3 regions of the Mesorhizobium sp. M0909 genome follow, and region 2 is predicted to be linked to each of the others. Evidence: predicted binding sites of a transcription regulator. Region 2 holds the regulator's gene; each other region holds the start of a gene.

Region 1 (10,092 bases), on a different contig from region 2:
CACCGTCAGTGTCCTGAACCACCGCTTTGGCCTCGACCATGCGGTGGATCACGCCGCCCAGGGCCGTAATCCGCTCGGCAAACACCTGCTCGGTGAGATTCTGAGGCAGCATCATCAGATATGGATGCCTCGACGGAAGCTTTCCGAAATCGAGCTTGAGCAGTGCCCGGCTGCGATCTCGGATGGCGAAATTCTGCAGCTTCAGGGCAAGTTCGCTCAGCCGCTGCCTGACGCCCAGCGGCTCCAACGCTTCCAGCGTCTGAGCGTGGATGACGCCGGCCCGCGAGGTTTGAAGGCCCTCCCCAAGCCTGTCGATCAGAACATGGTCGATCCCGGCCTGGTGCAGCACGATGGACAGCGCCAAGCCGGTCGGGCCTGCGCCAATAATCAGGACTTCCGTTTTATCTGGCAACATTTTCTCTCTCCATTTATCAACACATGTTGACTTTCTAGCCGAAGCCATTGCATTTGTCAACAGCCGTTGGCATATGGATTTCATGAGCGAGAATCAGCAGAAGAAAACCAGCAAGTCGGACCGCACCCGCGCCCAGATCCTCGAAGCCGCGAGGCTGCTGTTCGCCAAGCACGGCTATGACGGCGCCTCCATCCGCAACGTCGCCGCCCATGCCTCGATCGATCCGGCCATGGTGATCCGCTATTTCCGCAGCAAGGACGAGCTATTCGCCAGAGCGGCGGTCGTCGACCTGAAATTGCCGGCACTGCGCGTGATCGATCGAACCGCCATCGGCAAGACACTGATCAGGCGATTTCTCGAAATCTGGGAAGATCCGGCCAACGGTACCGGCATGGCAATTCTGCTGCGGTCGGCGACGTCGAACGAATTCGCCGCCGAAAAGTTGCGCGATGTATTTGCCAACCAGGTAAGGACACTGGTTGCGGCGGTCGCTGATCCCGCCGATGCGGGCCGGCGGGCCGGGCTCATTTCCAGCCAGCTGCTGGGTTTGGCGATGTGCCGTTACCTGCTGCGCCTACCACCGGTCGTCGCCCTGTCTCACGACGAAATCATCCAGACCGTCGGCCCTACATTGCAGCGCTATGCCGTCGGAGAGGATGTGCCTTGAACAAGCCGTTCAGCGTGGGGCCGAGTCTGAGCCTCATGCGGCAAGTGCGCCGACCGATGGCCATGACGGCGGTGTGTGCCGAACCAGCACGCAAAGGTTAATGGCCGCTGCGCAGCCTGTGCAAAAACCGCCCGGCAGCCTGTGGATTCTCGGTGGAAAAGATGTTCACAACACAACATGTTGCGGTGAACAAACCAAGAAACTTCGGCTATCTCTGATTCGTCGCCGATTCGTTCCGGCTTTGAGCGGAACGTTAACGACGACAGCTGAAAACACCTCAGAATGATTAAAGCGCGTTAGGAAACATCAATAATTTCATAATGTTGTGCGAAGCAGATTGGCCAGCCACGACCATTCACCGGCAAAGGTTAACCGTGGTGCTCGCCTGGATGCCGCCTGCATGAATCGGGCCAGTTTCCGTGATTCAGCATGTGGTGAGGTACGCCGGCAGAAAACCCAGATGTAGCCGTGAACAAACCCTGAATCAGCGCGAGTCAGTGATTCGTCGCTGATTCGTTCCAGACTCGTTCCAACTGTTAATCGGAAACAGATTTTCTGGCTTTGAAGCGACCAATCGGCCTGCCCTCGGCACATTCCGCTTTCGCTTCGCGCCCGAAATCCCTATGTGTCGCCTGTCATACGCGGCCAATATGGGCGCGCTCCCGACAATGCGAGGCGGAGAGCCTTATTTCCAGGCCGATGAACATCCATCCGAAACACACTGAACCGCTGATCCTGACCGGCCGAGACGTGACGGCCGTGCTCGGCCCGACCAACACCGGCAAGACCCATCTCGCTATCGAACGCATGGTGGCGCATGAAAGCGGCGTCATCGGCCTGCCGCTCAGGCTGCTTGCCCGCGAGGTCTATGCGCGCGTCTGCGAGAAGGTCGGCGCCCATAAGGTTGCGCTCATCACCGGCGAGGAAAAGATCCAGCCGGCTGGCGCGAAATACTCGGTCTGCACCGTGGAAGCGATGCCGCGCGAGACCGACGCCGCCTTCGTTGCCATCGACGAGGTCCAGCTCGCCGGCGATCTCGAACGCGGCCACATCTTTACCGATCGCATCCTGCATCTGCGCGGCCGCCAGGAGACGCTGCTGCTTGGCGCGGCCACCATGCACGGCATCCTGCAGCGCCTGCTGCGGGGCGTGTCGGTGGTGACCCGGCCACGGCTATCGCATCTTGCTTATGCCGGCTCGAAGAAGCTGACCCGCCTGCCACGGCGCACCGCGATCGTCGCCTTCTCGGCCGACGAGGTCTATGCCATTGCCGAGCTGATCCGCCGCCAGCAAGGCGGTGCCGCCGTCGTGCTCGGCGCACTCAGCCCGCGCACCCGCAACGCCCAGGTGGCGCTGTTCCAGTCGGGCGACGTCGACTACCTCGTCGCAACCGACGCCATCGGCATGGGCCTCAACCTCGACCTCGACCACGTCGCCTTCGCCCAGAACCGCAAATTCGACGGCTACCAGTACCGCAACCTGACGGCGGCCGAACTCGGCCAGATTGCCGGCCGCGCCGGCCGGCACCTGCGCGACGGCACCTTTGGCGTCACCGGCCAGGTCGATCCGCTGGATGAGGAACTGATCCAGAAAATCGAGGCGCATGATTTCGACCCGGTGAAAGTGCTGCAGTGGCGCACCGCGCATTTCGATTTCGCCAACCTCGATGCGCTGAAACGCTCGATCGAGACCAACGCCCCGGTCGAAGGCCTGACGCGCGCACTGCCGGCCGTGGACGCGCAGGCGCTCGAGCATCTGTCGCGCGACGAGGACGTCCGGGCACTCACCACCGATGCCAGACGCGTGGCGCTGCTGTGGGAAGCCTGCGCGCTGCCCGACTACAGGAAGATCGCGCCGGCCCAGCACGCCGACTTGATCGCCTCCATCTACATGGACCTTGCCAGGCATGGCCATGTCGACGAGAACTACATGGCCGAGCAGGTGCGCCGTGCCGACACCACCGAAGGCGACATCGACACGCTGTCGCACAGGATTGCCCAGATCCGCACATGGACCTTCGTTTCCAACCGGCCCGGCTGGCTGGCCGATCGGGCACACTGGCAGGAAAAGACGCGCGAAATCGAAGACAGATTGTCGGATGCGCTGCATGAGCGGTTGACGAAACGTTTTGTAGACCGCAGGACTTCCGTCCTCATGCGGCGCCTTAGAGAAAACACGATGCCTGAAGCCGAAATCAGCCCAACCGGAACCGTCCTCGTCGAAGGCCATCATGTCGGCGAGCTGCAGGGTTTCCGCTTTACCGCCGACCAGAGCGCCGGCGGCGAGGACGCCAAGGCGGTGCGGGCGGCGGCGCAGAAGGCGCTTGCCGCCGAGTTCGAGGCGCGGGCCGAGCGCTTCGGCGCCTCTGCCAATGGCGACATCGCCCTGGGTTCGGATGGCACGCTGCGCTGGATCGGCGCGCCGATCGGCACGCTGGTCGCCGGCGAAGACGCTTTGAAGCCGCGTCTTGTCCTGCTGGCCGACGAGCAGCTCACCGGTCCGGCCCGCGACAAGGTTGCGGCGCGCGCCGAGCGCTTCGTCAATTTCCAGATCGAATCCCTGCTGAAGCCGCTGGTCGACCTCAAGAATGCCGAGCAGATCACCGGCATCGGCCGCGGCATCGCTTTCCAGCTTGTCGAGCATTTCGGCCTCATCAACCGTCGCGACATCGCCGACGAGATGAAGTCGCTCGACCAGGAAGGCCGCGCGGCGCTTCGCCGCCTCGGCGTGCGCTTCGGCGCCTACCATGTCTTTGTGCCGGCGCTGATCAAGCCGGCGCCGGCCGGGTTGATCACGCTGCTGTGGGCGCTGAGAAACGACGGCAAGGACAAGCCCGGCTTCGGCGATGTCGTTCACGCACTGGCCTCCGGCCGCACCTCGGTGGTCATCGATCCGACGTTCGACAAGACCTTCTACAAGCTTGCCGGCTACCGCAATCTTGGCCGGCGTGCTGTACGCGTCGATATTCTCGAGCGGCTGGCCGACCTGATCCGGCCGGCGACCAACTGGAAGCCGGGCCTCGGGCCTCGCCCCGACGGCGCCTATGACGGCCAGTCCTTCATGGTGACGCCGCCGATGATGTCGATCCTCGGCGCCACCGCCGACGACATGGAAGAAATCCTGAAGGGGCTCGGCTATCGCGCCGATGCCAAACCGGCAGCCGAGGTCAAGGCGCGGCTCGAAGCACAGGACAGTGCCGCGCGTGAAGCGGCTGCTGCAAAGCTGGCGGCGGAAGAGGCTGCGCGAGTCGAGCAGGCGAGGATGGCGGAAGCATCTGCCGCGGCAGAGCCGCCGGCGGAGGCTTCGGAACCCGTGTCGAATGCGGCTCCCGTTGCGGAGGCGGCGGCTGAAGCTGTGACCGAAGCGGCGGCACAGCCTGTCGCGGAAGCTCCAGCCCCTGAAGCTGCGGCAGAAGTCACGCAAGAGACCCTGCCCGCCGCCGAAGCGGCTGCAGAACCAGCGGCTGAGCCAAGGGCGGCGGAACTTGGGGCGGAAACTGAGGCTACGGCACCGGCAGAGCCGCCGATCTTCGAAACGACGGAAGCATCGCCGGCCGAACCTGCAGCGACGGCGGAAGCAGTCGCCGACGACGCTGCCCCGGAGGCGGAGGAGCCAAAACCTATCCTATTGTGGCGGCAGGGTCGTTTCGACCAGCGCCCGCGTCATCGCCAGCATGACAACCGCCCACGGGACAATCAACGGGGCAATCGCGCGCGCAATGGTCAAGCTGCGCCGGACAGCCGCAGCGATGCGCCGGTAGATGCCGGCGGGCAACCGACGCCAGGCGACCGGCCCGCCCGTCAGGGGCGCCACGACCCGCGTGTCGGCGCCGGCAAACCGCGCTTCGACCGTAGCAAGTTCAAGCCTAAACCGCAAGGCGAGGCTGGAGAGCAGCACGCCGGCAAGCCGCAAGGTGAACGCCCCGACCGGCGCGAAAACCGGCCCGACTGGAAGGCTGGCCGGCAGGACGGCAAAGGCAGCGCCCAAGGCGCAAAGCCCGCCTTCCAGCCGAAACCGCGTGAGGAACGCCCGGTCCGCTTCGACCCGGACTCGCCCTTCGCCAAGCTCGCCGCGTTGCGCGACCAGCTGAAGAAGTAAGCTGCTCGTCCAATGGTCACTGATGCCCGCCAGCGCATCGACAAGTGGCTGTTCTTCTCGCGCGCGGTAAAATCGCGCACGCTGGCAGCCAGGCTGGTCCTCGCCGGACGCGTCCGCATCAATCGCGACAAAGCAGCGCAGGCCTCCGATACGGTCCGGCCGGGCGACGTTTTGACCATCACGCTGGAGCGGCGGATCTTCGTCTGGAAAGTCCTTGGCACCGGCGTACGGCGTGGCCCGGCAGAAGAGGCCCGCCTGCTCTACGAGGACATGTCGCCGCCCGCCGCGCCCAAGGGCGAGGGGCTTCCGGATGCGGTGCCGCCGTTGCGCGAGGCCGGCAGCGGTCGCCCGACGAAGAAGGAGCGCCGCCGGACCGACCACCTGCTCGGCGACGATTGAGCAAGGTCGAACGCCCGCTTTGCCGGCCTTCCGGAATTTCATTCCGGAAACCGCGGCACCGCTGGCAGGGGCCGCCCTTGCCACCAGCGGACAAAGGCGTTACCTCACCAAAAAAGCCCAACAAAATGGGACGTCCCGGAGCCGACCAATGACCTATGTCGTGACCGACAATTGCATAAAATGCAAATACATGGACTGCATCGAGGTCTGTCCGGTCGACTGCTTCTACGAAGGTGAGAACATGCTCGTCATCCACCCGGACGAGTGCATCGATTGCGGCGTCTGCGAACCGGAATGCCCGGCCGACGCGATCAAGCCCGATACCGAATCGGGCCTCGACAAATGGCTGCAGATCAACACCGAATATGCCGAGAAATGGCCCAACATCACCGCCAAGAAGGAGCCGCCGGCCGACGCTAAAACTTTCGATGGCGAAACTGGCAAGTTCGAGAAATATTTCTCCCCCGAGCCCGGCGAAGGCGACTGACGAGCCGGCCAGCTGCGGCGGCCTGACGCCGCTTAACAGACGTGATACATTAACTGCCTTGACAGGCGGCGACGGCGCGTGGCCTTCGCGCGTGCAGCAAAACCTTGATTCTTCCGACTTTTTGTGTTATATCAGCCAAACATGCCGGTGACACAACGTCGATTTATGGCGCAAACGCCCCAAATCACTGAAAGGTGAATTTCTCAATCCGGACCAGAGCGATCTGGGGCAGGCGGTCGCAATGTTGCGATTTGCCGGTCCTGGCCTTTCCGGTGAGTTCATCGTTGTGTGGCTAAGGACCGGTCACCCCGGTCGCACGAGTTCGGGCCGGCACGATGCCGGTACCACAACAAGGAGTTCAGGGCGTAATGGCAACGATCACCCCGCAGAAGAAGTCCACCGCAGCGCGCCACGGTTTCAAGACCGGCGAGTACATCGTCTATCCGGCGCATGGTGTCGGCCAGATCGTCTCGATCGATGAGCAGGAAGTCGCGGGCCACAAGCTGGAGCTGTTCGTCATCGACTTCCAGAAGGACAAGATGCGCCTCAAGGTGCCGGTCGCCAAGGCGACCTCGATCGGCATGCGCAAGCTGTCGGAAGAGGATTATGTCGAGCGCGCGCTGAAGGTCGTGCAGGGCCGCGCCCGCGTCAAGCGCACCATGTGGTCGCGCCGCGCCCAGGAATATGACGCCAAGATCAACTCCGGCGATCTGATCTCGATCTCGGAAGTGGTGCGCGACCTCTATCGCGCCGACAACCAGCCGGAGCAGTCCTATTCCGAGCGCCAGCTCTACGAGGCGGCCCTCGACCGCATGGCCCGGGAGATCGCGGCCGTCAACCGCATGTCGGAGACCGAAGCGGTTCGCCTCATCGAGGTGAACCTCAACAAAGGCCCCAAGCGCGGCGCCAAGGCCGACAATGAGGAAGCCGAGCAGGAAGAAGCTGCCTGAGCCTTTTCGCCTTCGAATTCAGAAAAACCCGGCCTCGCGCCGGGTTTTTTGTTTTGGCGGACCGGTAATGGCCATTCTAGCTCTTGCCGCCGCCTTCCCTTTCCGCCTCCTGCTTCAGCGTGGCGATGAACCGCTTGGTCCGCTGGCGCTCGGGGTTGCTGAACAACACCGCGGCCGGCCCTTGTTCGACGATGTTGCCGGCATCGAGGAACACCACTTCCCGCGCGATCTTCGAGGCGAGCCGCAGATCATGCGTCGCCATCACCATGGTCGTGCCCTCGCTGGCGAGCTTGCCGAGCACGTCGACCACCTCCTGCGCCAGTTCCGGATCAAGTGCAGAGGTCGGCTCGTCGCAGAGCAGGACTTTCGGCGAAGGCGCCAGAGCCCGGGCAATCGCTACGCGCTGCTGCTGGCCGCCTGACAGCGTCGCCGGCCAGGCATCGGCCTTGTGCGCCATGCCGACCTTTTCGAGCAGGGCCAGCGCCCGTTCGCGCGCCCTCTCCTTGGGCCATTTCAGCACCGTCACCAGCCCCTCCATGATGTTCTCGATCGCAGTACGATGCGGAAACAGCTGGAAATTCTGGAACACCATGCCGGTCTGCAGCCGCAGCCGCTGGATATCCCTGGTCGAGACCCTGCCGCCGGGGTGGAACTCGAGTGCATCGTCGCCGATCCGCACCGTGCCTGAAGTCGGCAGCTCGAGCAGGTTGATGCAGCGCAAAAGCGTGCTCTTCCCTCCGCCCGAGGGCCCGACAAGCGCCGTAACGCTGCCTTCCTCGATGGTGACGGTCACGCCCTTCAGCACCAAATTGTCGCCGAAACGCTTTTCGATGTTGGTGAGGCCGATCATGCGCGCGCCTCCAGGAAGCCGCCATAACGGTTGAGCCGCGTTTCCAGCCGCGCCTGCAAGGCCGACAGCACGGAGCTCATGACCAGATAGAGAGCCGCTGCCTCGACATAGAGGATCAGCGGCTCATAGGTGGTGGCGACGATGCGCTGGGCCGCCTGGAACATCTCCGGCACGGTGATGGCGGCGGCGAGCGAAGTGTCCTTGACCAGCGAGATGAAGGTGTTGGACAGCGGCGGCACGGCGACGCGCCCCGCCTGTGGAAGAATGGTGCGCCGCATTGCCTGGGCCCAGGTCATGCCGATCGAATAGGCCGCTTCCCACTGACCCTTGGGCACCGAACCGATGACGGCGCGGATGATTTCCGACGAATATGCGCCGATGTTCAAGGTAAAGCCGATCAGTGCTGCCGGAAAGGCGTCGAGCAGGATGCCGACCGATGGCAGGCCGTAGAAGATCAGGAACAGTTGCACGAGAAGCGGCGTGCCGCGGAATATCCAGACGTAGAAGCGGACCACGGCGACCAGCGGTTTGGGACCGAACAGCCGGACAAGCGCCACAACCAGGCCTAGGACAAGACCGAATGCAAACGACAGCAGCGTCAACGGCACGGTGAAGATCAGTGCGGCCCACAGCAGCGTAGGCAGGGATTCCAGCATCAGTTGCAGCCAGTGCGGCACGAAGGCTCCTCCTTGCCAGATTGCCGTCGCTCACATCACGCGAAAGCGGCGGGCCGTCAAAAGACAGCTCGCCGCGGTATGAACGACGCGGGCCGGCGTTCGGCCCACACGAGAAAGCCGTTTTACTTCGAAACGTCCTGGCCGAAATAGGTGTCGGCGATTTTCTTGTAGGTGCCGTCGGCCTTGATGTCGGCCAGCGCCTTATTGATGGCGGCCACCAGTTCCGGATCGCCCTTGCGCACGATGACGCCGGAATAGTCGGCGTTTTCCTCCTGCGCAGCAATCTTCACATTGGCGTCGGGCTTGTGCTTCTTGAAGTCGAGGAAGGACAGACTGTCATTGATGGTGGCGTCGGCGCGGCCGGTAAGAAGAAGCTGGATCGACTGGTCGAAGCCGTCGGTGCCGACGAGTTCGGCGCCGTTGGTTTCAGCCAGCTTGCCGAAGTTCGAAGTCAGCGACTGCGCCGCCTTCTTGCCCTTGAGATCGGCGAAGCTCTTGATATCGGTGTTGTCGCCACGCACGATCAGCACCGCCTTGGAGGCGATGTAGGGATCAGAAAAGTCATATTTGGCCTTGCGCGCCTCGGTGATGCCGACCTCGTTGATGACGGCATCGTAGCGGTTGGCGTCGAGACCGGCGATCAGCCCGTCCCATTTGCCTTCGAGGAACTGGGCTTTGACGCCGAGGCGCTCGGCGATGGCCCGCGCGATCTCGACGTCGAAGCCGACGAGCGCGCCGGAAGCATCATGATAGGTGAAGGGCGCATAGGTTCCTTCCGTGCCGACCTTGAAGACGCCGGACTGCTTGATCTGGTCGAGATTGGCGCCGGCATGACCGGCAGCGATGGCCAGAACCTGCAGCGTTCCGGCGATGATGAGCGATTTGAGCCATTTCATTTTTCTGTGATCCCGTCCTTGGCCGATGTCCGGCGTCATTGCGAGTGCCGGAAAATGACAGATGCGCGATGCCGGAATAAGAAACTAAATTTCAAAAATCTCGCGCCCTTGAAATCCAATTCTCAACCAGCAGTTCCCGGGGCCATCCGGCTGAGTCAAGGCCGGTGGCGAATCGCCTGGAACAGCGCAATCGACATGACAGTCCGGGGGAACATTCCCCCGCATGGCACGTTCTTCGCTGTTGTAGGGCGCGGCGCCGCCATTTCAACCATCGGCGCCAACTCACGATTCGATCGCACCGCAACGCCTGAAGCAGGAGCGCGGCATGATGGAAGACAGTGCAGGACGGACCATGGTTCGCGCGGCGATGAAAGCCCCTTATCTGGAACGTGACGAAGAGCATCTCCTGGCGCTGCGCTGGAAGGAAAACAATGACCAGCACGCGCTGCACCGCATCACCGTCGCGCATATGCGGCTGGTCATTTCCATGGCGTCGCGGTTTCGCCACTACGGCCTTCCGCTGGGCGACCTGATCCAGGAAGGCCATGTCGGGCTGCTGGAGGCCGCGGCCCGTTTCGAGCCCGAGCGAGAGGTGCGGTTCTCGACCTATGCGACATGGTGGATCCGCGCCTCGATGCAGGACTATATCCTGC
Region 2 (10,092 bases):
CTATCAACGAATACCGCCTCGCCTACGATCGCCAGCTCAGCGTCATGTCGCAGCAATTCGGCCAGCGCATCAGCCGTGAGCAGGCGACGGCGCTCGGCATCGACAACCAGGTGCTGGCGCAACTCGTATCGGGTGCCGTCCTCGACGAGCAGGCCCGCAAGCTCGGCCTCGGCCTGTCCAAGGACCGGCTCGCCGAACTGACGCGTGAAGACCCGGCGTTCAAAGGGCCTGCCGGAACCTTCGACAGGAGAACGTTCGAGTACCTGCTTCGGCAGATCGGCATGCGGCCGGAAGACTATTTGAAGAACCGCGCCCAGGTCGCGGTCCGCCAGCAGATCGTCGAGGCGGTTTCGGACGGCCTCAAGGCCCCTGATACATTCTTCAAGGCGGTCGCGCTCTATCGCGGCGAAGATCGCACCATCGACTACCTGACCTTGCCGAAATCGCTTGTCGAGCCGATAGAAGCGCCGTCCGACAGCGTGCTTTCGGCCTATTTCGAGGAAAACAAGAAAACCTACGCCGCTCCCGAATACCGCAAGTTCTCCTATGTCAGGCTCGAGCCGGAAGACATCATGGATTTGAGCGCGGTGACCGACCAACAGGTCAGCGACGACTACAACAAGAACAAGGCGCGCTACACCACGCCGGAGATGCGCACCATCGAGCAGCTTGTATTCAAGACGCCTGATGCCGCAAAGGCGGCGCTCGATTCGCTCAGGACCGGCGCGACCTTCGACAAGATCGTCGCCGCCGAGGGCAAGACCCCGGCCGACACGCTGCTCGGCACGCTGGCCAAGGACAAGATCGCTGACAAGGCGGTCGCCGACGCTGCCTTCAAGCTCAACGTCAATGAGGTCAGCCCGGTCGTACAAGGCGCATTTGGTCCCGTTCTGCTGCGCGTCACCGAGATCAAGCCGGAAGTGGTGAAGCCGCTGGCCGAAGTATCCGAGCAGATCCGCAAGGACCTGGCACTGGGCGAGGCAAGCCGCATCTTGCTGGACGTGCACGACAATTACGAGGATACGCGCGCCTCGGGCAGTTCGCTCGCCGAGGCAGCCGCCAAATTGAAGCTGAAGGTCGTCACCATCGACGCCATCGACCGCACCGGCCAACGGCCGGATGGAAGCATCGTCAAAGACCTGCCGGAATCGCCGGCGCTCATCAAGGCGGTGTTCGAATCCGAACCCGGAACCGACAATGAAGGTCTCACCACCGCCGATAACGGCTTCGTCTTCTACGACGTGAGCGCGATCACGCCGGCCCGTGACCGCACGTTGGACGAAGTCCGCCAGAAGGTCGTGGCCGACTGGACCGCGGCGGAGACCACCAAACGGCTCACCGCAAAAGCACAAGAGCTCGAGAAGCGTCTCAAGGCCGGCGCCACGCTCGAGGTGATCGCCGGTGAGCTCAAGCTCGAAAAACAGACCAAACGCGGCGTCAAGCGCGATGCTGACGACGTCGATTTCGGCAAGGAAGGGGCCGCCGCGATGTTCGGCGTCGGCGAAGGCGGCACCGGGCTGATCCCCTCGCCCACCGGCGACGGACAGATCCTGTTCAAGGTTGCCGAGGTATTCGAGCCCGCCGGGGCCGACGCCAGCTCAGTACCCCAGGACGCACAGAAATCCTTCACATCCGGCATGTCCGACGACCTGCTCGACCAGTTAGTAGCGCAGTTGCAGACGCAATATGACGTCCGCATTGATCAGACTGCCGTAACCCAAGCCCTGGCCAGATGAGCGCACTGAAGATCCACATCGCCAAGGTCGCCGCCGGCAGCGCTCTTTCTTTCGAGGAGGCGCGCGAGGCCTTCGACATTATCATGTCGGGCGATGCTACTCCGGGCCAGATAGGCGGCTTCCTGATGGCATTGCGCGTGCGCGGCGAGACCGTCAGCGAGATCGCCGGCGCTGTCGCCACCATGCGCGCCAAGATGCTGCGCGTCGAAGCCCCCGAGGGCGCCATCGACATTGTCGGCACCGGCGGCGACAATTCGCACAGCGTCAACATTTCGACCGCATCCGCCTTCGTCATCGCCGGCAGCGGCGTGCCCGTCGCCAAGCACGGCAATCGCGGACTGTCCTCGCTGACCGGCGCCGCCGATGTGCTGATCGCATTGGGCGTCAAGATCGACATCCCTCCGGAGACGGTCGGCCGCTGTATTCACGAGGCCGGCGTTGGCTTCATGTTCGCTCCGGCGCATCACCCGGCGATGAAGCATGTCGGCCCGACCCGGGTCGAGCTCGGCACCCGCACCATCTTCAACCTGCTGGGCCCGCTTTCCAATCCGGCCAGTGTCAGACGGCAGATGATCGGCGTGTTCCTGCCCGAATGGATCATGCCGGTGGCAGAAACGTTGAAGGAGCTTGGCGCCGACCACGCCTGGGTCGTCCATGGCGACGGCTATGACGAGATCACCACCACCGGCGAAACGCAGGTCGCCGAATTGGCCGGCGGCGAGATACGCAGCTTTGTGCTGACCCCGGAAGCAGTCGGGCTGACGCGTCACACCAAGGACGAGTTGCGCGGCGGCGACGCCGCCCACAACGCCCAGGCACTGCGCGACATGCTGGGCGGCGCCGCTGGCGCCTTTCGCGATACGGTGCTGATGAATGCCGGCGCCGGGCTGGTGGTAGCCGGCAAGGCGACGACGCTTGCCGACGGCATGGTAACGGCGGCGCAGGCCATCGACAGCGGCCGCGCGCTGAAAGTGCTCGACAGGCTGGTCGAGATTTCGAACGGTTAAAACCATGTCCGACATCCTGCGCAAGATCGAGGCTTACAAGCGCGACGAGATCGCGGCGGCCAAGGCACGCGTGCCATTGGTCGAGATCAAGGCACGGGCGACGGATGCCGACGCGCCGCGCGGATTTCTTTCCGCCCTTGAAGCAACGCGCAAATCCGGCGGGTTTGCGCTGATTGCCGAAATCAAGAAAGCTAGCCCATCCAAAGGCCTGATCCGCGCCGATTTCGATCCGCCGGCGCTGGCCAGGGCCTATGCGAAAGCCGGTGCCGCCTGCCTTTCGGTGCTGACCGACACACCCTCTTTCCAAGGCGCGCCCGAATTCCTCACCGCTGCGCGCGCTGCCGTCGAGTTGCCTACCTTACGCAAGGATTTCCTGTTCGACCCCTATCAGGTCTACGAGGCCAGGGCATGGGGCGCCGATGCCATCCTGATCATTATGGCCAGCGTCGACGACGCGTTGGCAAGAGAACTCGAAGCGACAGCTTTCGGGCTCGGCATGGACGCGCTGGTCGAAGTGCATGACGAGGCTGAAATGGAACGCGCGCTGCAGCTGTCGTCGCGGCTGATCGGTATCAACAACCGCAATCTCCGGACCTTCGAAACTACCCTGGAGACCTCGGAACGGCTGGCAGCGATTGTGCCGGCCGACCGCCTTCTGGTCAGCGAGAGCGGTATCTTTTCGCATGACGATTGCCTCCGGCTGGAGCGGAGCGGCATCGCCACTTTTCTGGTCGGCGAGAGCCTGATGCGTCAGCAGGACGTGGCTGCGGCAACGCGCCTGCTGTTGACGGGCAAGGCGCCGGCAGAGGCGGTCTGAGATGGCGCCCGCCCTCACCCATCTTGGCGCGCAGGGCGAAGCCAACATGGTCGATGTCGGCGACAAGGCTGAGACGGTGCGCACGGCAGTCGCGGAAGGTTTTGTCGCGATGCGGCCCGAGACGCTGGACGTGATCCTCGCCGGCGACGCCAAGAAGGGCGACGTGCTGGGCACCGCGCGCATTGCCGGCATCATGGCGGCCAAGAAGACGCATGAGCTGATCCCGCTTTGCCATCCGCTGCTGCTGACCAGGATATCTGTCGATATCGAGCCGGACGTCGCACTGCCCGGCCTGAAGGTGACGGCATTGACCCGCGTCACTGGCAAGACCGGCGTTGAAATGGAGGCCTTGAGTGCCGTCTCGGTCGCTTGCCTGACCATCTACGACATGGCCAAGGCGGTCGACCGCGCCATGGTCATCTCCGGCATCAGGCTGGTTGAAAAGACCGGCGGTAAATCCGGCGACTACAAGATCACCGGGGCCACCGAGGCAGGCCGCTAATGGCGCTGGTCCCAGTTGCCGAGGCGCTCGAGCGCCTGCTGGACGGAGCAGTTGCGCTGCCGGGCGAACGTGTCGCGCTGCTGGATGCCGCCGACCGCGTGCTGGCGGAGCCGGTTGTGGCGCTCCGCACCCAGCCGCCGTTCAACGCCTCCGCCATGGACGGCTATGCCGTGCGGGCGGCTGACATCGCGTCCCTACCCGCAAGGCTTTCGGTGATCGGCATAGCGCCGGCCGGACGCGGCTTTGCCGGAACGGTGCAGCAGCGGCAGGCCGTGCGCATCTTTACCGGCGCGCCGCTTCCCGAAGGCACCGACACTATCGTCATCCAGGAGAACGTCCGCGACCTCGGCGGCGGCAGCGTCGAAGTGACAGAGCCGACGGTGCAGGGGCGCAACATCCGCCGCCTTGGGCTCGATTTCGCCAAGGGCGATGTCCTGCTGCCCAAAGGCCGCCTGCTCGATTCGGCCGCCTTGTCGCTGGCGGCATCGGCCAATCACCCCGAGGTCGGCGTGGTCAAACGGCCGCTGGTCGCCATCATCGCCACCGGCGACGAATTGCTGCCGCCGGGCAGCGAGCTTGGCCCCGACCAGATCATCTCCTCTAACGCCTATGGTGTCGCTGCCGCCGCACAGTCGGTCGATGCGCGGGCGCTCGACCTCGGTATCGCGCCGGACCGCAGGGAGGCGATCGCGGCATTGGTTGAAAAGGCCGTGAAGGCTGGCGCGAACGTCATCGTCACGCTGGGCGGTGCCTCGGTCGGCGACCACGACTTCGTCCATGACGTGCTGACCGGGCAAGGCATGACGCTCGATTTCTGGAAGATCGCCATGCGACCGGGCAAGCCGCTGATGTTCGGGCGGCTGGGCGACGTTCGCTGCATCGGCCTGCCCGGCAACCCCGTGGCGAGCCTGGTCTGCGCTCAGCTCTTCCTGAAGCCGCTGCTGGCACGGCTCGGCGGCCGCGCCTTTCAGCAGGATATCCGTCGGGCACGGCTCGGTGCTGCCATGCCGGCCAACGATCTCAGGCAAGATTATGTGCGGGCTGTTGTCACAGACGACGCTGGTGCGCTCGTGGCGACGCCGTTCGGCATCCAGGACTCCTCGATGCTGAAAATGCTGGCCGATGCCAACGGGCTGATCGTCCGCGCGCCGTTCGCGCCTGCTGCGGCGGCGGGCTCCCCCTGCGACGTGCTGATGCTACGCTGAACCTGCCTCACTCCGAAATCAAGGTCCGGGTCAGCGGATGGTCTGGATCGGCCAAACCGTCGATGATGTTGAAATGATGCCGGTCGGGCTCGACTACGGAGCTGGTCGCGGCACCCAGGCCGATCCAGATGTTGGCCAGCAACGCGCTCTGGCGCAGGAATTCGGCGCGCTCGCCGCCGCCGGCCCAGCAGGTCAGGCGGGCCTTTTCCATCGGGCGCAGCAGCACCGGACTTTCGGCCTGCGCCTCGGCCTCATCGATCGCCAGCGTCTCGTTCATGCCGGTGCGCATGATCGGGCGCAAATCATGCACCCCCGAGATCGACACCACGTGACGAACGCGCCGGACCACTTCGGGCGCCAGCGGCGTCGTCCTGGTAACCATCCGGCTAACAAGATGGCCGCCGGCCGAGTGCCCGGTCAGCATCAGCGGCCCTGCGACCATCGCCGCCGCCTTGCCTATCGCCGCGCCGACTTCCTTGACGATGCTGCCAATGCGTATCTGCGGACAGAGCGTGTAGGACGGCATGGCAACTGCATAGCCGCGATCAACAGCGCCCGCGGCAAGATGTGACCAGAAACTCTTGTCGAATGCCATCCAGTAGCCGCCATGGACGAACACCACGACCCCCTTCGGCTTGGTGGCCGGCAGGAAAAGATCGAACCGGTTGCGTGGGTTATCGCCATAGGCCAGGTCGAGCCGCGCCCTGCCCTCGGTCGAAAGCGCCTCGCGGAAAACCTGCGCGGGCTCGACCCAGGCCGCCGGCCAGCGATCGCTGCCGGCTATGTTGGCGCCGTTGGCATAGGCGTTGTCCCAATCGGCAATGTGACGTTCGAACACCCGGCGCCCTCCCTTGCAATATGGCCTTGCAACCTAGCCGCGAGCATCGCGCGGCGCGTCGTCGCCAGCCTCACGATTCCAGCTCTCGCATGAATCTCAAGTGACAGCCGCCTTGATGGCGAAGCGCGCATCCTTCCACGCACCGGTGCGCAGGATGTCCTCAAGCACTTCGACGGCCTGCCAGACATCGGCATAGCCGACATAGAGCGGGGTGAAGCCGAAGCGCATGGTCGATGGCGCGCGAAAATCGCCGATCACACCACGTTCGATCAGCGCGCGCATGATCTGGTAGCCATGCTCATGCATGAATGAAATCTGGCTGCCGCGTTTTTCCCCGTCGCGCGTGCTTTCGAGCGTTAGCCCGTAAGCGCCGCACTTTGCCTCGACAAGCTCGATGAACAGATCGGCCAGTGCGATGCTCTTCTTGCGCACCGCAGTCATGTCGACATCGTCCCAGACGTCGAGCGCGCCCTTCAGCGTGCGCATCGAAAGGATCGGCTGGGTGCCGCACAGAAACCGGCGGATGCCGGTGCCGGCCGCATAGCCTGGCTCGAAGGCGAAGGGCCGTGCATGGCCCCACCAGCCGGTGAGCGGCTGCTGGATATCGGAAAGATGCCGCTCAGCCGCATAGATGAAGGCAGGCGCGCCCGGGCCGCCATTCAGATATTTATAGGTGCAGCCAACGGCAAAATCGGCGTTGGCTTTGTCGAGTTCGACTGGCATCGCGCCGGCGGTGTGGCAGAGATCCCAGACGATCATCGCCCCGGCTTCCTGGGCCCTGCGCGTCAGCGCCGGCATGTCGCGCAGTTCGCCCGATTTGTAGTTGACGTGGTTGACCAGCACCACGGCGGTGCGTTCGTCGATCAGCTCCTCAATGGTCGGCGCGTCGACCCCCGAGAGGTGCAGCAGCGCATCTTTTCGCGTCGAAACCACACCCTCCGCCATGTAGAGGTCTGTCGGAAAACTATCGCCCTCGGCGACGATGGCCTGCCGCTCCGGTCGCATGGCCATGGCTGCGTGCAACAGCTTGTAGATGTTGACCGACGTCGTGTCGCAGACCACCGTCTGGCCGGCCGCGGCGCCGATCAGGCGCCCGAGCTGGTCGCCAAGTTCAAGCGGCATGTTGAACCAGCCGGCCGTGTTCCATGCGCGGATGAGATCATGCGACCATTCTTCGGTCGCGGCCTTGTACAGTTCATCGAAAGCGGCACGTGAAGCAGCTCCTAGCGAATTGCCGTCGAGATAGATCACTCCTTGCGGCAGCACAAAGCGGTCACGTATCGCGCCCAGCGGATCCGCGGCATCCATCGCCTTTACGGCCACGAGATCGGGAATTCCCGTCATGATTTGCCTGCTCCCCCAAAATCCAACGCAACGCCGGACACGCATCAACTGTTCTTCCATTACCGGGTAGCGCGTAGCAAGGCTCCACCGGCGAGAAGCAGCAGGCGGTGGAAACCGGGACTTAACCCCGAGGTTGGCGCTTTGAGTTCGTTTCGTTCACGGTGCATTGACCAAACCGCACATTCGATAGGGGTTCACTTCCGTGCCCTTTGCCGGCGGACGGCCGATGCCAATGCGCCCTTCCGGGACGCCAGAAGGGCGCAAACGAAAGCAGAATCAAGGCGATGAGGCTCGCGGCGGCGAAAATACGGTACGCCGGTAGGGGACGTCGTTTGTTTCCCGAGCCTTAACGTATTCATTAAACTTTAAACAGTTGCGGAACACAACTGGAACAGATAGTGTCTGTTCTGGGTTTGTTTTCTGATTCTGTTGGGGGTCGCTATGCTGACACGCAAACAACACGAACTGCTTATGTTCATCCACGAAAGGTTGAAGGAAAGCGGTATCCCACCTTCCTTCGACGAGATGAAGGAAGCGCTCGACCTGGCTTCCAAATCCGGAATCCACCGACTGATTACGGCGCTGGAGGAGCGCGGCTTCATTCGCCGTTTGCCCAACCGGGCCCGTGCGCTGGAGGTACTACGCCTGCCTGACTCGATCGCCCCCGGCCTCAATGCGGCACGCAAGTTCTCGCCGAGTGTCATCCAGGGCAGTCTTGGGCAAGGTGCCCCTCGGCAGGGCAAGCCGACATCGTCGCGCGTCCCTGCAGCCGGCAATGACGATGATGTCGTCGCCGCCGTTTCGATCCCGGTAATGGGCCGCATCGCCGCTGGTGTGCCGATCGATGCTATCCAGCACCAGACGCATTCGATTTCGGTGCCGCCGGATATGATCATGGGCGGCGAGCATTATGCGCTCGAGGTCAAAGGCGATTCGATGATCGAGGCTGGCATTTTCGACGGCGACACGGTGATCATCCGCAACGCCGATACGGCGAGCCCCGGTGAGATCGTGGTGGCCTTGGTCGACGAGGAGGAAGCGACGCTGAAGCGGTTCCGCCGCAAGGGCGCCTCGATCGCCCTGGAGGCCGCCAATCCGGCCTACGAGACGCGCATCTTCGGACCAGACAGGGTCAAGGTGCAGGGCAAGCTCGTTGGGCTGATCCGCCGCTACTGAGTTGCGCCCTTGGTGCCGGCTTTTGGATTGTCGGCCCTGCGGTATGGCGGCAGGCCGCGCGCCGCGCGTGAAAATTTCCGCTGCACGTGCCAGGGCCGGTATGATTTTTCGACGGCGAAGCGGATTTCGGCGCGTGTTGCCGCTTGTGGATCGAAATAGACGGCCGCACTTCCCGCGCGCGCCAGTTGCCGTTTGGTGACGACGAGGACCAGCCGGTCGTAGTAGCAGGGATTATGGGCGGTGGCGTCGTCGATGACGATCAAGCTGGCGAAGGCGCAGGCTGGCCGTGCGGTATCGCGGTCCTTGGCTTGCGCAATGATCGCGCCGGATGGATGCCTGGCGAGGCAGAGACCGTCCGTGCAAATGAACGGCATGCCCGGCGGTAGGTCGGCCGGATCGGCAATGTCGAATTGCGGATCGTTCTTTCCAGGTGTTTCCGGCGCGACGATAGCCTCTGATGTGAGCGCGCGTTTCCAGTTGTCGATGGTGAACTCATTCGGGCGTGCCCGGTTGACCGCGAGCTCACCGCTGCCGATCGGCAGCGCGACCAGCCGTGCGTCCTCCGAGATCAATACGTCGGGTACGCGCGTCTGCGTTGTCGTTAGCAAGCCAGCGAGCGCAAAAGGAATTGCCGCGAGCCGCAACCAGGTCGTCGCCATGCTGGCAATGACGAGGGCGATCGTCACCAAAAGGACAGATCTCAGCGAAATCAGTCCGACCGCATCGATCGGCGAGCGCTCGGAGATCCACCCGGACAGGGCGATCATCGCCGTCAGCCCGTTGCCCATCACGTAGAGGAAAGGCCCATCCGCGCCGAACGGCATCGCCAGCGCGCTGAGCACGGCAAAGGGCATGACGACCAGTGAGACGATAGGCATGATGGCCAGATTGGCGAACAGGCTGAGCGGCGCTACGCGCTGGAAATGCCATATGGCGAAAAGCGCCGTGGCGCTCCCTGCAATGATCGAGGTCATCGCCAGGCCGCCCATGCCCAGCAGGACCTTTCGAGTGGCCAAGCGTAGCGGCGATCGCCGGGGCGGCGGCGTGGTGGCCCTGCCGGTGCGGTAATCGGACCAGCCGGCATAGGCGCCGACAAGGGCCGCCGTCGCGGCGAAGGACATCTGGAAGCTCGGACCGACCACCTCGTGCGGCGACACTACGATGACCGCGATGGCCGAGATCGCCAGATTGCGCATGGTGAGCGCGGCCCGGTCGAACAGCACGGCGATGAGCATCACCGCCAGCATGATGAAGCTGCGTTCGGCCGCCACCACAATGCCGGAAAAGACGAGGTACGCCGCAATCGAAAAAAGCGCGGCGGCGGCGGCATATTTTTTGACCGGCCGTCGCGATGAGAAGTCGGGAAACAGCGCAAAGGCACCGCGCAGCAGCGCCATGATGGTGCCGGCGACCAACGCCATATGCAGCCCCGAGATGGAGATGATGTGGTAGATGCCTGTACGCCGC
Region 3 (10,092 bases), on a different contig from region 2:
TCGCCTCATGAACCAGGACATCATCGATCTCTATGACCGCGCCACAATCGGCACCAAGGTGATCGTCATTTAATGGACGCCGCGTTTCCCGCAAACGGACGAGCATGAGGATCGAAAACCTCCGCGTAAAGCGCGCGAAATGTTCGCTGTGTCTTCGCACACCTGTTCGCGAGGTTCCCTGCCCAAGGCCGGCCTCGCCCGCAACTGTGGCAAGTGGCGAACCAACTCTCAGGCAGCTTCCGACAGCGATTTGTGAGCGTCGGCCAGGATCTCGAACGAGCGCACCCGCGCCGCATGGTCGAAAATCTGCGCTGTGACCATCAGCTCGTCCGCGCCGGTGCGGCGCACGAAGGCCTCGATGCCTTGCCTGACCATTTCGGGAGAGCCGACGACGGCGCAGGAAAGCGCTTGGCCGAGCATGGTCTTGGCCATTGGATCGAGGTCGCGCTCATATCCTTCGACTGGCGGCGGCAATCGGCCGGGCCGGCCGGTGCGCAGATTGACGAAGGCCTGCTGCAGCGAGGTGAACAGCAGCCGCGCCTCGGCATCGGAAGGAGCGGCGAAGACATTGAGGCCGAGCATCACGTAGGGCCTGTCGAGCTGCTCCGAAGGCTGGAAACGCGAGCGGTAGATCTCCAGCGCATGGTCGAGCTCGGCCGGCGCAAAATGCGAAGCGAAGGCGTAGGGCAGGCCGAGCATGGCGGCAAGCTGCGCGCCGTAGAGGCTGGAACCGAGAATCCAGATCGGCACCTTTTCGCCCTCGCCGGGCACCGCGCGGATGCGTTGGCCGTCTTCGGCCGGCTGGAAGTAACCCATCAGCTCGACGACGTCCTGCGGGAAATTGTCGGCGCCAGCATCGAGGTTGCGGCGCAGCGCCCGTGCCGTGGCCATGTCGGTGCCGGGCGCCCGCCCGAGGCCGAGATCGATGCGACCGGGATGCAGAGCGTTGAGCGTGCCGAATTGCTCGGCGATGACCAGCGGCGAATGATTGGGCAGCATGATGCCGCCGGCGCCGACGCGTATCGTCTTGGTGCCGCCGGCCACATGGGCAATGACCACCGAGGTGGCGGCGCTGGCGATGCCCGGCATGTTGTGATGCTCAGCCAGCCAGTAGCGCTTATATCCCAGCCGCTCGGCATGGCGGGCGAGATCGAGCGAATTGGCGAGTGACTGCGAAGCGTTGCTGCCTTCGACGATCGGCGACAGGTCGAGAACGGAAAGAGCGGTCATCGGCGCGGGGTTTCCTGTGGGCCGAACGGATGTAGGAAGCCGTTGCCGAGGCGGCAAATTCAAAATGTTGATTGAGCACTGCAGGCACAACGGACGTGCCACCGATGCAAGGTCGTGATCCGCCCCAATCGGGGGACGTTTTTGACCTTAAGCCGCTACTTTTTCGCCTCGTGAATTTCTTCGTCCTCGATCACCGCCGTATGCTGCGCCGCGAGGAAATTGCCGACATGACTGAGGCCGTCGAAATGATCGCAGAACACCTTGATGACGACCAGCAGCGGCACCGCCAGCAAGGCGCCGACGAAACCCCACAGCCACGACCAGAAGGCGATGGCGATGAGGATCGCCACAGCGTTGATCTCGAGACGGCGGCCGACCACCGTCGGCGTCACGAACTGGCCTTCGACGACATCGCACATAAGGACGAAGGCCGGCGCCAGCAGCGCATAGGAAATCGTGTCGAAGCTGATCAGCGCGATGATCGTGACCAGCGTGATGGTGGTCAGCGCCCCGATATAAGGCAGGAAATTGAGCAGAGCCGCTGCCGCGCCCCAGACCTGCGCGTTGGGCACGCCGAGCGCCCAAAGGCCGAGCCCGATGACAATGCCGAGACATGTATTGATGACCGTGACGGTAAGCAGATAATGCGAGATTTCACGTTCGACGTCGTAGACGACGCGCAGCGCCCGCTTCTTTTCGCTGAGACTGGGGAAGGACTGGACGATCTTTTCATAGAACATCGTGCCCGAGGCGAGCAGGAACAGCGACAGGACGAAGACGATGGTAACGCTGACGCCAGCCGACAGCACATTGCCGGCCGCCTGCGAGAGAATACCGGATGGCGCCATCGCCACCCTCTGAACGCCCGGCTCCTGGGAAGTCTGTGTCAGGCCCTCGATCTGGCGCGAAATCTCCACGATCCGTTCGAACGGACGGCGCAATTGTGCCAGACGTTCGGTAAGCTGCTGGCCGATCGTGGAGGTGTTGTTGATGAGGTCGATGACCGGGCCGCTGAGCAGATATCCCGCGACGGCGACGAGGCAGAACGAAAGCAGCACCAGCAGTGTCGCCGAAATGACATCGGGCATGCCATGCTTGCGCAGGAAGCGAACGATCGGCGTCAGCGTCAGCGCCAGCAGGAAAGCCAGAATGACCGGCATGAAGAAGGCGCGGGCGAAGTAAAGCGCGTAGATCGCCATAAGGATGAAGATGCCGACGAGCAGCGAACGCATCAGATGCGCATCCGCCCGTGCCTCGACGCGCGGATCCGGGCTTTCGGCAGCGCTTGCGCCCGAAGCGGCGGGTTCGGCTTTCATTCTGACCCTCGGCGGCACACCGCGATTGGTGCAGACCGTTGGCGAAAACGCCTCTGTCGCTTCAAGGTTCCGTTAGCCGGCGTCACCGGCAAGGCCGCCTCGCGGCCTTGCCAATGAATCAGGTGACTGGGAATCAGGCAACCGGTGCCGCCACGGCGGGAACGGCCCTCGCAGTTTCCCGGCGCACGATCGGCGCCACCTTGGTGCCGTAGAGTTCGATGGCCTTCATCACCTTGGCGTGCGGCATGGTGCCGATCGCCATTTGCAGCAGGAAGCGGTCGTTGCCGAATATCCTGTGCTGGGCAATGATCTTCTCGGCCACCTGTTCTGGATTGCCGACGAACAGCGCGCCGTTTGGGCCGCGCGATTGGTCGAAATGCGCCCGCGATGTCGGCCCCCAGCCGCGCTCGCGGCCGATACGGTTCATCACCTCGGCCTGCGGCCCGTAAAAATCGTCGGCTGCCTGGTCCGTGCTGTCGGCGATGAAGCCGTGCACGTTGAGACTGGTGGCAAGGCTTGCCGGATCGTTGCCGGCGCGTCTGGCTGCATCCCTGTAGATGTCGAACAGCGGTGCGAACCGCGCCGGCTCCCCGCCGATGATCGCCAGCGCCAGCGGCAGCCCGAGCACGCCGGCGCGAGCGACGGATTGCGGTGTTCCACCGACGGCGATCCAGATCGGCAATTTGTCCTGCAAGGGCCGGGGATAGACGCCGCGATCATTGATCGGAGCGCGCAGACTGCCCGACCAGGTCACCCTGACATGATCGCGGATGGCGAGCAGCAGGTCGAGCTTCTCGGCAAAGAGCTCGTCATAATCTTCGAGATTGTAGCCGAACAGCGGAAACGACTCGATGAACGAGCCGCGCCCGGCCATGATCTCCGCCCGGCCGCCGGACAGAAGGTCGAGGGTGGCAAACTGCTGGAAGACGCGCACCGGATCGTCGGACGACAGCACGGTCACAGCGCTGGTCAGCCTTATGCGCCTGGTTCGTTCGGCCCCCGCCGCCAGTGCCACCGCCGGAGCGGAGGCAGCGTAGTCGGGACGGTGGTGCTCGCCGAGACCAAAGACGTCCACCCCGACCTGGTCGGCGAGCTCGATCTCCTCGATCAAATTGCGCAGCCGCTCGTGCGCACCGATCGCACAGGGACCCGGTTCCGGGCTTACGTCGGCGAAAGTGTAGAGACCGAGTTCCATAGTGTGTCATCCCAGCGTTTGTCCTGGCGCTGCAGGTAGCGATCAGTCCGCCGCCCCGCCAGATGCCTAGATGGTGAACAGTGCGGGTGCCTTTCAGCCGAATTCAATCGAAATGGCGTCTCCCGGCTGCAACAGATCAGAATTTCATGGCTGGCATACCGTTTTGGCGCTTGAACTCTCGGTTTTCACGCGTATGTAAGCCTCGCAAATTGACTTCAGGGAAGTGGACTTGGCTATCTATAGGGAAAAAGACGTTTTCGAGCGGCGCAATGCCGCGAACGAGGCAAAGAAGGCGCTTCTGGAGCGCTTCAAGGCAAAGCCGGCGGCAGATGATCCAGCGGTGCTGGCACGACAGGCCGAGCGCAAGGCGATCCTCGAGGCCCGCGCGATACGCGAGGCCGAAAAGGCCAGGCTGAAGCAGGAAAAGCTGGCGCGCGAAGCGGCCGAAAAGGCCGAGCGCGAGGCAGCCGCCGAAGCGGCACGCATCGCCGCCGAAGAGGCCGCACAGGCCGAAGCGAAGATCCGGGAAGCTGAAGAGAACGAGCGCATCGCCCGTTTTCTTGCCGACGAGGCCGAACGCAAGGCCAAGCGTGACGCACGCTATGCCGCGCGCAAGCAGCGCACCGGCAGGACGCCGCCCGGCTTCTCCGCGCGATAACGCCTCCGGCACTGATTCAAGCCATCGGAACGCTCCGTTTCGATGGCTTTCGGCCGATTTCTTGAATGCGTGAAATCTGTCTTCGCCGCATCGATAGGGGATGCGCGCGAGCTTAATGAACAATCATGCCGGCCGCGTTTGCGGCCGGTCGAAATAAGCCGAAACGGCCCTACTTGTCCTTCAGCTTCATCGCCTTCACCGGCGGTGCCTTCAGGGCCGGCGCCGGAGCGGGTTTCTTCGCGTCCTTCTTCGGCTTGCGGGCTTCCTTGCCTGCCTTCATCGCACCCTTAGCCATGATTCGTTCCTCCAGTTGATGTCTGGCGAAGTGAAACAAGAGAACGCGCTCGACTGCAAGAGGCCGCTGCCGTGCAGTCGCCCTGGCCGATGGCTGTCAACCGGTTTCTAATTCCCTCGTAAACCGCAGCGGTCCGTGCCAAGGTCTTCTTCGCACTGCAGCATCAGCCCTCGCGTTTCGCCGGCTGATGATCAGGCAGGCCGGTCAGGGACGACAATGCGGATCCACATCGGTTGCCAGATGAGCTTCGACTTCCCGCAGGAAACACCGCTGATCGCGATGCTAAATGTCCATTATTCGCGCGCATCCGATCTTGAGCGGCCGGACTTCCTGACGTCGAACCCGCCGGTGCCGATCGAGAGCTACCGCGACAGTTTCGGCAATTGGTGCAACCGTCTCGTTGCGCCGGCCGGGCGCTTTGCCTTCGGCACCGACGCGGTCATCCGCGACCCCGGCTCCTTCGAGACGCGCGAGCTGACGGCGTGGCAGCACGAGGTGCGCGATCTGCCGTCGGAGACGCTGCTGTTCCTGCTGCCCAGCCGTTATTGCGAGAGCGACGTGCTGTCGAATGAAGCGTGGCGGCTGTTCGGCAGCACCCCGCTCGGCATTCCGCGCGTCCAGGCGGTCTGCGACTTCGTCCATAACCACATCGTCTTCAACTATTTCAATGCACGGCCGACGCGCACCGCCGCCGAGGCCTATCGCGAGCAGAGTGGTGTGTGCCGCGACTTTGCTCACCTCGCTGTTGCCTTCTGCCGCGCCCTGAATATTCCAACCCGCTACTGCACCGGCTATATCAGTGACATCGGCCTGCCAAAGCCGTGGTCGGACATGGATTTCGCCGCCTGGATGGAGGTCTATCTCGGCGGCCGCTGGCACGCGTTCGACCCGCGCAACAACGCGCCGCGCATCGGCCGCATCCTGATTGCTTCCGGGCGCGATGCCGCTGATGTGCCGCTGACCCACATTTTCGGGCCGGGCGCGCTGGCTGGCTTCAAGGTCTGGACGGACGAGGTCGTCGAATAGCCCCGCGCCGCCCTTTTGGATAACTGACCTCGTGAACAACTCGGCGCTTCAGGCGTTGTGAGAGCTGTGGAGCGTGGGCGGGCGCTCCGCCAATCTCGGTGCATCAACCAAGGCAGCACACCGTGGCGGCGCATGGCGGGTCGAAAAAAGTGATCTATGCGGCGCTCGCCGGAAATCTTGCGATCGCACTGACCAAATTCGCCGCTGCCTTGTTCACGGGCAGCTCGGCAATGCTCTCGGAAGGCGTCCACTCGCTCGTCGATACCGGCAATGGCAGCCTGCTGCTTTACGGCATGCACCGCGCCGCGCGCCCGGCCGACCGTACGCATCCGCTCGGCCATGGCCGCGAGCTGTACTTCTGGAGCTTCATCGTTGCGCTCCTCGTTTTTGCACTGGGCGCCGGCATATCGTTCTACGAAGGCGTGACGCACATCATGACGCCGGAGCCGATTGCCAACGCCAAGGTGAACTACGCTGTCCTTGGCCTTTCCTTTCTCTTCGAAGGCACCTCTTGGCTGGTGGCGCTGAAGGAGTTCCGCCACCAAAAAGGCAGCCACGGCTGGCTCGAGGCGGTGCAGCTCAGCAAGGATCCGAGCGTCTACACCGTACTCTTCGAGGACAGCGCGGCACTTCTCGGCCTCGTTGTCGCCTTCGCCGGCATATCGGCGGCGGAACTGCTGGACATGCCGAAGCTCGACGGCGCCGCGTCGATCGGCATCGCGCTGATCCTGGGCGCAACCGCGATCTTCCTGGCGCGCGAAAGCAAAAGCCTGCTGCTCGGCGAGCCGGCTTCGCCCGAGGTGCAAATGAAAGTATTGGACATCGTCCAGCAGGACCCGGCGGTGCAGCGGGCGAATGGCGCGCTGACGCTGCATATGGGTCCGCAGGAGATCGTCGCCGCTCTGAGCATCGAGTTCGAGGACCACTTGTCGGCGCCCGAGATAGAGACCTGCGTCGAACGCCTTGAGACGCGGCTGAAAGCGGAGATGCCGGAGGTGACGCGGCTGTTCGTCAAGCCTCAGACCACCGGCACCTGGGAACGCCGGAGCAAGGCCTTGGCGGGGGCATCCGGACAAGAACCGGCCTAAGGAAAATGGCTTGAGGAAATCGATGCGCCGTCGGGCAGTCCCGGCTATGATCGCAGGCAAAAGCTCGGGAGGAACGAAGATGAAAATCGACGGCGGGTGTCATTGCGGCGCCATCACTTACGAGGCCGAGGTTGATCCGGAAAAGACCACCATTTGTCACTGCATCGATTGTCAGAAGCTAACCGGAACGGCCTTTCGCGTCACCGTGCCGACGTCCGAGGACAATTACAGGATCACCAAGGGCAAGCCGAAAATCTACATCAAGACCGGTTCGAGCGGCGCCAAGCGCGCCCAGGCGTTTTGCGGTGAGTGTGGCTCGCATCTCTACGCCACGTCGGCGGGCGAGGGACCGAAGGTTTACGGCATCAGGGTCGGCACGGCACGGCAGCGCGAGCAACTGGTGCCGAGAAAGCAGATCTGGCATCGCTCGGCGCTGCATTGGCTGCCGGAATTCGAAGGCACCACCATCATCGAGGAGCAGTAGCGCCAGACCGGGGCGAAGCGCTCGCCTCCGGTTCCGGCGTAGCTCTCAATCGTCGCCTTCGACGACCCTTAGCCTCAATTGCCCGGTTTTCGAATCGGCGACACGCGCGCTGCTTTCCGCTTTTGCTCCGCTGCCATTCGAACCAGCGGTATCCTCCGCCGGCTGCACGCCAAACTCCAGCGCCTCGATCTTTTGTCCGCGCCGGGTCACCTTCGATGTCGAGACAAGGATGTCCTCGATATCCTTGGCCGATTGACCGAAATGCGTCTGCAATTTGCGCACCCGCTCGTCGAGCCGGGAAACATCTTCCATCAGCCGGATGACTTCGCCCTGGATCAGGTGCGCCTGCTCGCGCATGCGTGCATCCTTGAGGATTGCCTGGATGACCTGGATCGACAGCATCAAAAGCGATGGCGAAACGATGACGATCCGCGATCGATGCGCCTTTTGGACAACGGCCTCGAAATTCTCATGGATTTCGGCGAACACCGATTCCGAGGGCACGAACATGAAGGCGGTGTCCTGCGTCTCGCCCTGGATCAGGTATTTTTCGGAAATATCCCGGACATGCACCTCGATGTCGCGGCGGAAAGCCTGTGCGGCGGACTTCTGCAGGTCGGCGCCTTCGGCGGCACGGATGGCGTTCCACGCCTCGAGCGGAAACTTTGCGTCGATGGCAAGTGACGGCGCGCCGTTCGGCATCTTCACCAGGCAGTCGGGCCGGCTGCCATTCGACAAGGTCGCCTGGAATTCATAGGCGCCGTGCGGCAATCCGTCGGCGACGATGGCCTCCATGCGCGACTGGCCGAAGGCGCCGCGCGTCTGCTTGTTGGAAAGGATCGCCTGCAATTGCACGACCTGGCCGGCCAGCGACTGGATATTGCCTTGCGCGATATCGATAACCGCCAGCCGTTCCTGCAGCTTGGCGAGGCTCTCATGCGTCGATCTCGTCTGCTCGGTCATGGTCTGGCCCAGGCGGCCGGTCATGGCATCGAGGCGCTGGCCGATCGACTGGGTCAGTTCCGCCTGGCGCGCCCCGAACACTTCGGCGATGGCGCCCATGCGGCCCTGCATTTCCGCCTGGCTTGCCAAGATGCCGGCCATCCGCAGCTCGGCGTCACGGGCGTGGTCGGCGGCTTCGGCGGCCGCCACTGCACGCGCCTTGGCCGATCGCCAGAGCGCAACGACGAGCGCCACGAACAGTCCAAGGAATAGCATTGCGCCGAAACCCAGGGCTTGGCCGAGCGTGAGCATGGTGGCGCCGAGGCGGGCGACAGGTTCGGACAGGATGGTGGCCAGATCGTTCATGCCGACAGCATAGATGATTCGGTCTGCCGGCACAGATCAAAACGTGAACGACCCGAAGCCGTCCCGGTTGACGCTTTTCCTGCGAGGTCTTAGGTGAGACGCCATGTCGATCAAGCCTCTTATCATCCTCCCCGATCCCGTCCTGCGCCAGGTTTCAAAACCGGTCGAGCGTGTCGATGGCGATTTGCGCAAACTGGCCGGCGACATGCTGGACACCATGTATGACGCGCCCGGCATCGGCCTCGCAGCGATCCAGGTCGGCGAACCCTTGCGCATGCTGGTGATCGACCTCGCCAAGGAGGACGAGACGCCGGCACCGCACGTCTTCATCAATCCCGAAATCCTCGAAAGCGCCGACCAGCGTTCGGTCTACGAGGAAGGCTGCCTGTCGATCCCTGACTACTACGCCGAGGTCGAGCGTCCGGCGGCGGTGCGGGTGAAATATCTCGATCGCGACGGCAAGCTGCAGGAGATCGAGGCCGAGGGGCTGATGGCGACCTGCCTGCAGCACGAGATCGACCATCTCAACGGCGTGCTGTTCATCGACCACATCTCAAAACTGAAGCGCGACATGGTGGTCAAGAAGTTCAAAAAGCTCGCCAGGGACAAGGCGCCGGGCAAGATGGTGGGGTAGGGGTCGACGAATGCCCCTGCGTGTCATCTTCATGGGTACGCCCGAATTTTCCGTGCCGACGCTGCGGGCGATTGCCGGGGCCGGGCACGGGTTGACCGCCGTCTATACGCAGCCGCCGCGCGCCGGCGGCCGGCGCGGGCTCGAGCTGACGCCGTCGCCGGTGCAGCGCGAGGCGGATCAGTTGGGCGTCGAGGTGCGGACGCCGGTGTCGCTGAAGGGCGAGGCGGAGCAGGAGGCGTTCCGCGCCTTGCGCGCCGATGTCGCCGTGGTCGTCGCCTACGGGCTGCTTCTGCCCAAACCCATTCTCGAGGCGCCGCGGCTCGGTTGCCTCAATGGCCACGCATCGTTGTTGCCGCGCTGGCGCGGCGCTGCCCCTATCCAGCGCGCCATCATGGCCGGCGATACCGAAACGGGCATGATGGTGATGCGGATGGAGGAAGGCCTCGACACCGGGCCGGTGGCAATGGTTGAAAAATGTCCGATTGGACCCGACATGACGGCCGGCGATCTGCACGACCGGCTGATGGTCCTCGGTGCTGCGCTGATGGTGCAAGCGCTGGAACGGCTGGAACGAAATACGCTGACATTTACCACACAGGCGGAGGTGGGGGTGACCTACGCCAAGAAAATCGATAAATCGGAGACTCGCATAGACTGGCTGCGACCTGCCGGCGACGTGCACAACCAGATTCGCGGCTTGTCGCCCTTTCCCGGTGCATGGTGCGAGGCCGAAATCGGCGGCCGTGTAGAACGGCTGAAACTGCTTCGCTCGACGCTCTCGCAAGGCGCCGGCGAACCGGGAGGAATTCTCGATGACCGGCTGACGGTCGCCTGCGGGTCAGGCGCGATCAGGCTGGT

Evidence for each region. The regulator LexA, encoded in region 2, represses DNA repair genes until DNA is damaged. The targets are predictions, from matches to a motif close to TGTTCNNNNTGTGTTCNG.
Region 1: NKH83_RS01275 (helicase-related protein) is a predicted target of LexA. The motif match lies at 1,597-1,614, and genes of this name have one in related genera.
Region 3: NKH83_RS26485 (DNA recombination protein RmuC) is a predicted target of LexA. The motif match lies at 8,633-8,650, and genes of this name have one in related genera.

Annotation. Positions count from the first base shown of each region.
Region 1 is NZ_JAMYOA010000001.1:252,368-262,459, reverse strand. It holds gene NKH83_RS01285 (FAD-dependent monooxygenase) at 1-364, opposite strand, end outside; gene NKH83_RS01280 (TetR/AcrR family transcriptional regulator) at 351-1,082, shown strand; gene NKH83_RS01275 (helicase-related protein) at 1,782-5,180, shown strand; gene NKH83_RS01270 (RNA-binding S4 domain-containing protein) at 5,193-5,579, shown strand; gene fdxA (ferredoxin FdxA) at 5,728-6,066, shown strand; gene NKH83_RS01260 (CarD family transcriptional regulator) at 6,435-7,016, shown strand; gene NKH83_RS01255 (amino acid ABC transporter ATP-binding protein) at 7,093-7,866, opposite strand; gene NKH83_RS01250 (ABC transporter permease subunit) at 7,863-8,543, opposite strand; gene NKH83_RS01245 (amino acid ABC transporter substrate-binding protein) at 8,666-9,439, opposite strand; gene NKH83_RS01240 (RNA polymerase factor sigma-32) at 9,765-10,092, shown strand, end outside.
Region 2 is NZ_JAMYOA010000012.1:5,019-15,110, reverse strand. It holds gene NKH83_RS19065 (SurA N-terminal domain-containing protein) at 1-1,736, shown strand, start outside; gene trpD (anthranilate phosphoribosyltransferase) at 1,733-2,743, shown strand; gene trpC (indole-3-glycerol phosphate synthase TrpC) at 2,748-3,560, shown strand; gene moaC (cyclic pyranopterin monophosphate synthase MoaC) at 3,562-4,062, shown strand; gene NKH83_RS19045 (molybdopterin molybdotransferase MoeA) at 4,062-5,267, shown strand; gene NKH83_RS19040 (hormone-sensitive lipase) at 5,275-6,105, opposite strand; gene kynU (kynureninase) at 6,202-7,449, opposite strand; gene lexA (transcriptional repressor LexA) at 7,891-8,625, shown strand; gene NKH83_RS19025 (ComEC/Rec2 family competence protein) at 8,619-10,092, opposite strand, start outside.
Region 3 is NZ_JAMYOA010000022.1:69,813-79,904, reverse strand. It holds partial or broken gene NKH83_RS26530 (L,D-transpeptidase) at 1-73, shown strand, start outside; gene NKH83_RS26525 (LLM class flavin-dependent oxidoreductase) at 229-1,230, opposite strand; gene NKH83_RS26520 (AI-2E family transporter) at 1,386-2,546, opposite strand; gene NKH83_RS26515 (LLM class flavin-dependent oxidoreductase) at 2,680-3,741, opposite strand; gene NKH83_RS26510 (DUF6481 family protein) at 3,971-4,399, shown strand; gene NKH83_RS26505 (hypothetical protein) at 4,569-4,694, opposite strand; gene NKH83_RS26500 (transglutaminase-like domain-containing protein) at 4,911-5,720, shown strand; gene NKH83_RS26495 (cation diffusion facilitator family transporter) at 5,843-6,808, shown strand; gene NKH83_RS26490 (GFA family protein) at 6,888-7,292, shown strand; gene NKH83_RS26485 (DNA recombination protein RmuC) at 7,338-8,600, opposite strand; gene def (peptide deformylase) at 8,704-9,234, shown strand; gene fmt (methionyl-tRNA formyltransferase) at 9,251-10,092, shown strand, end outside.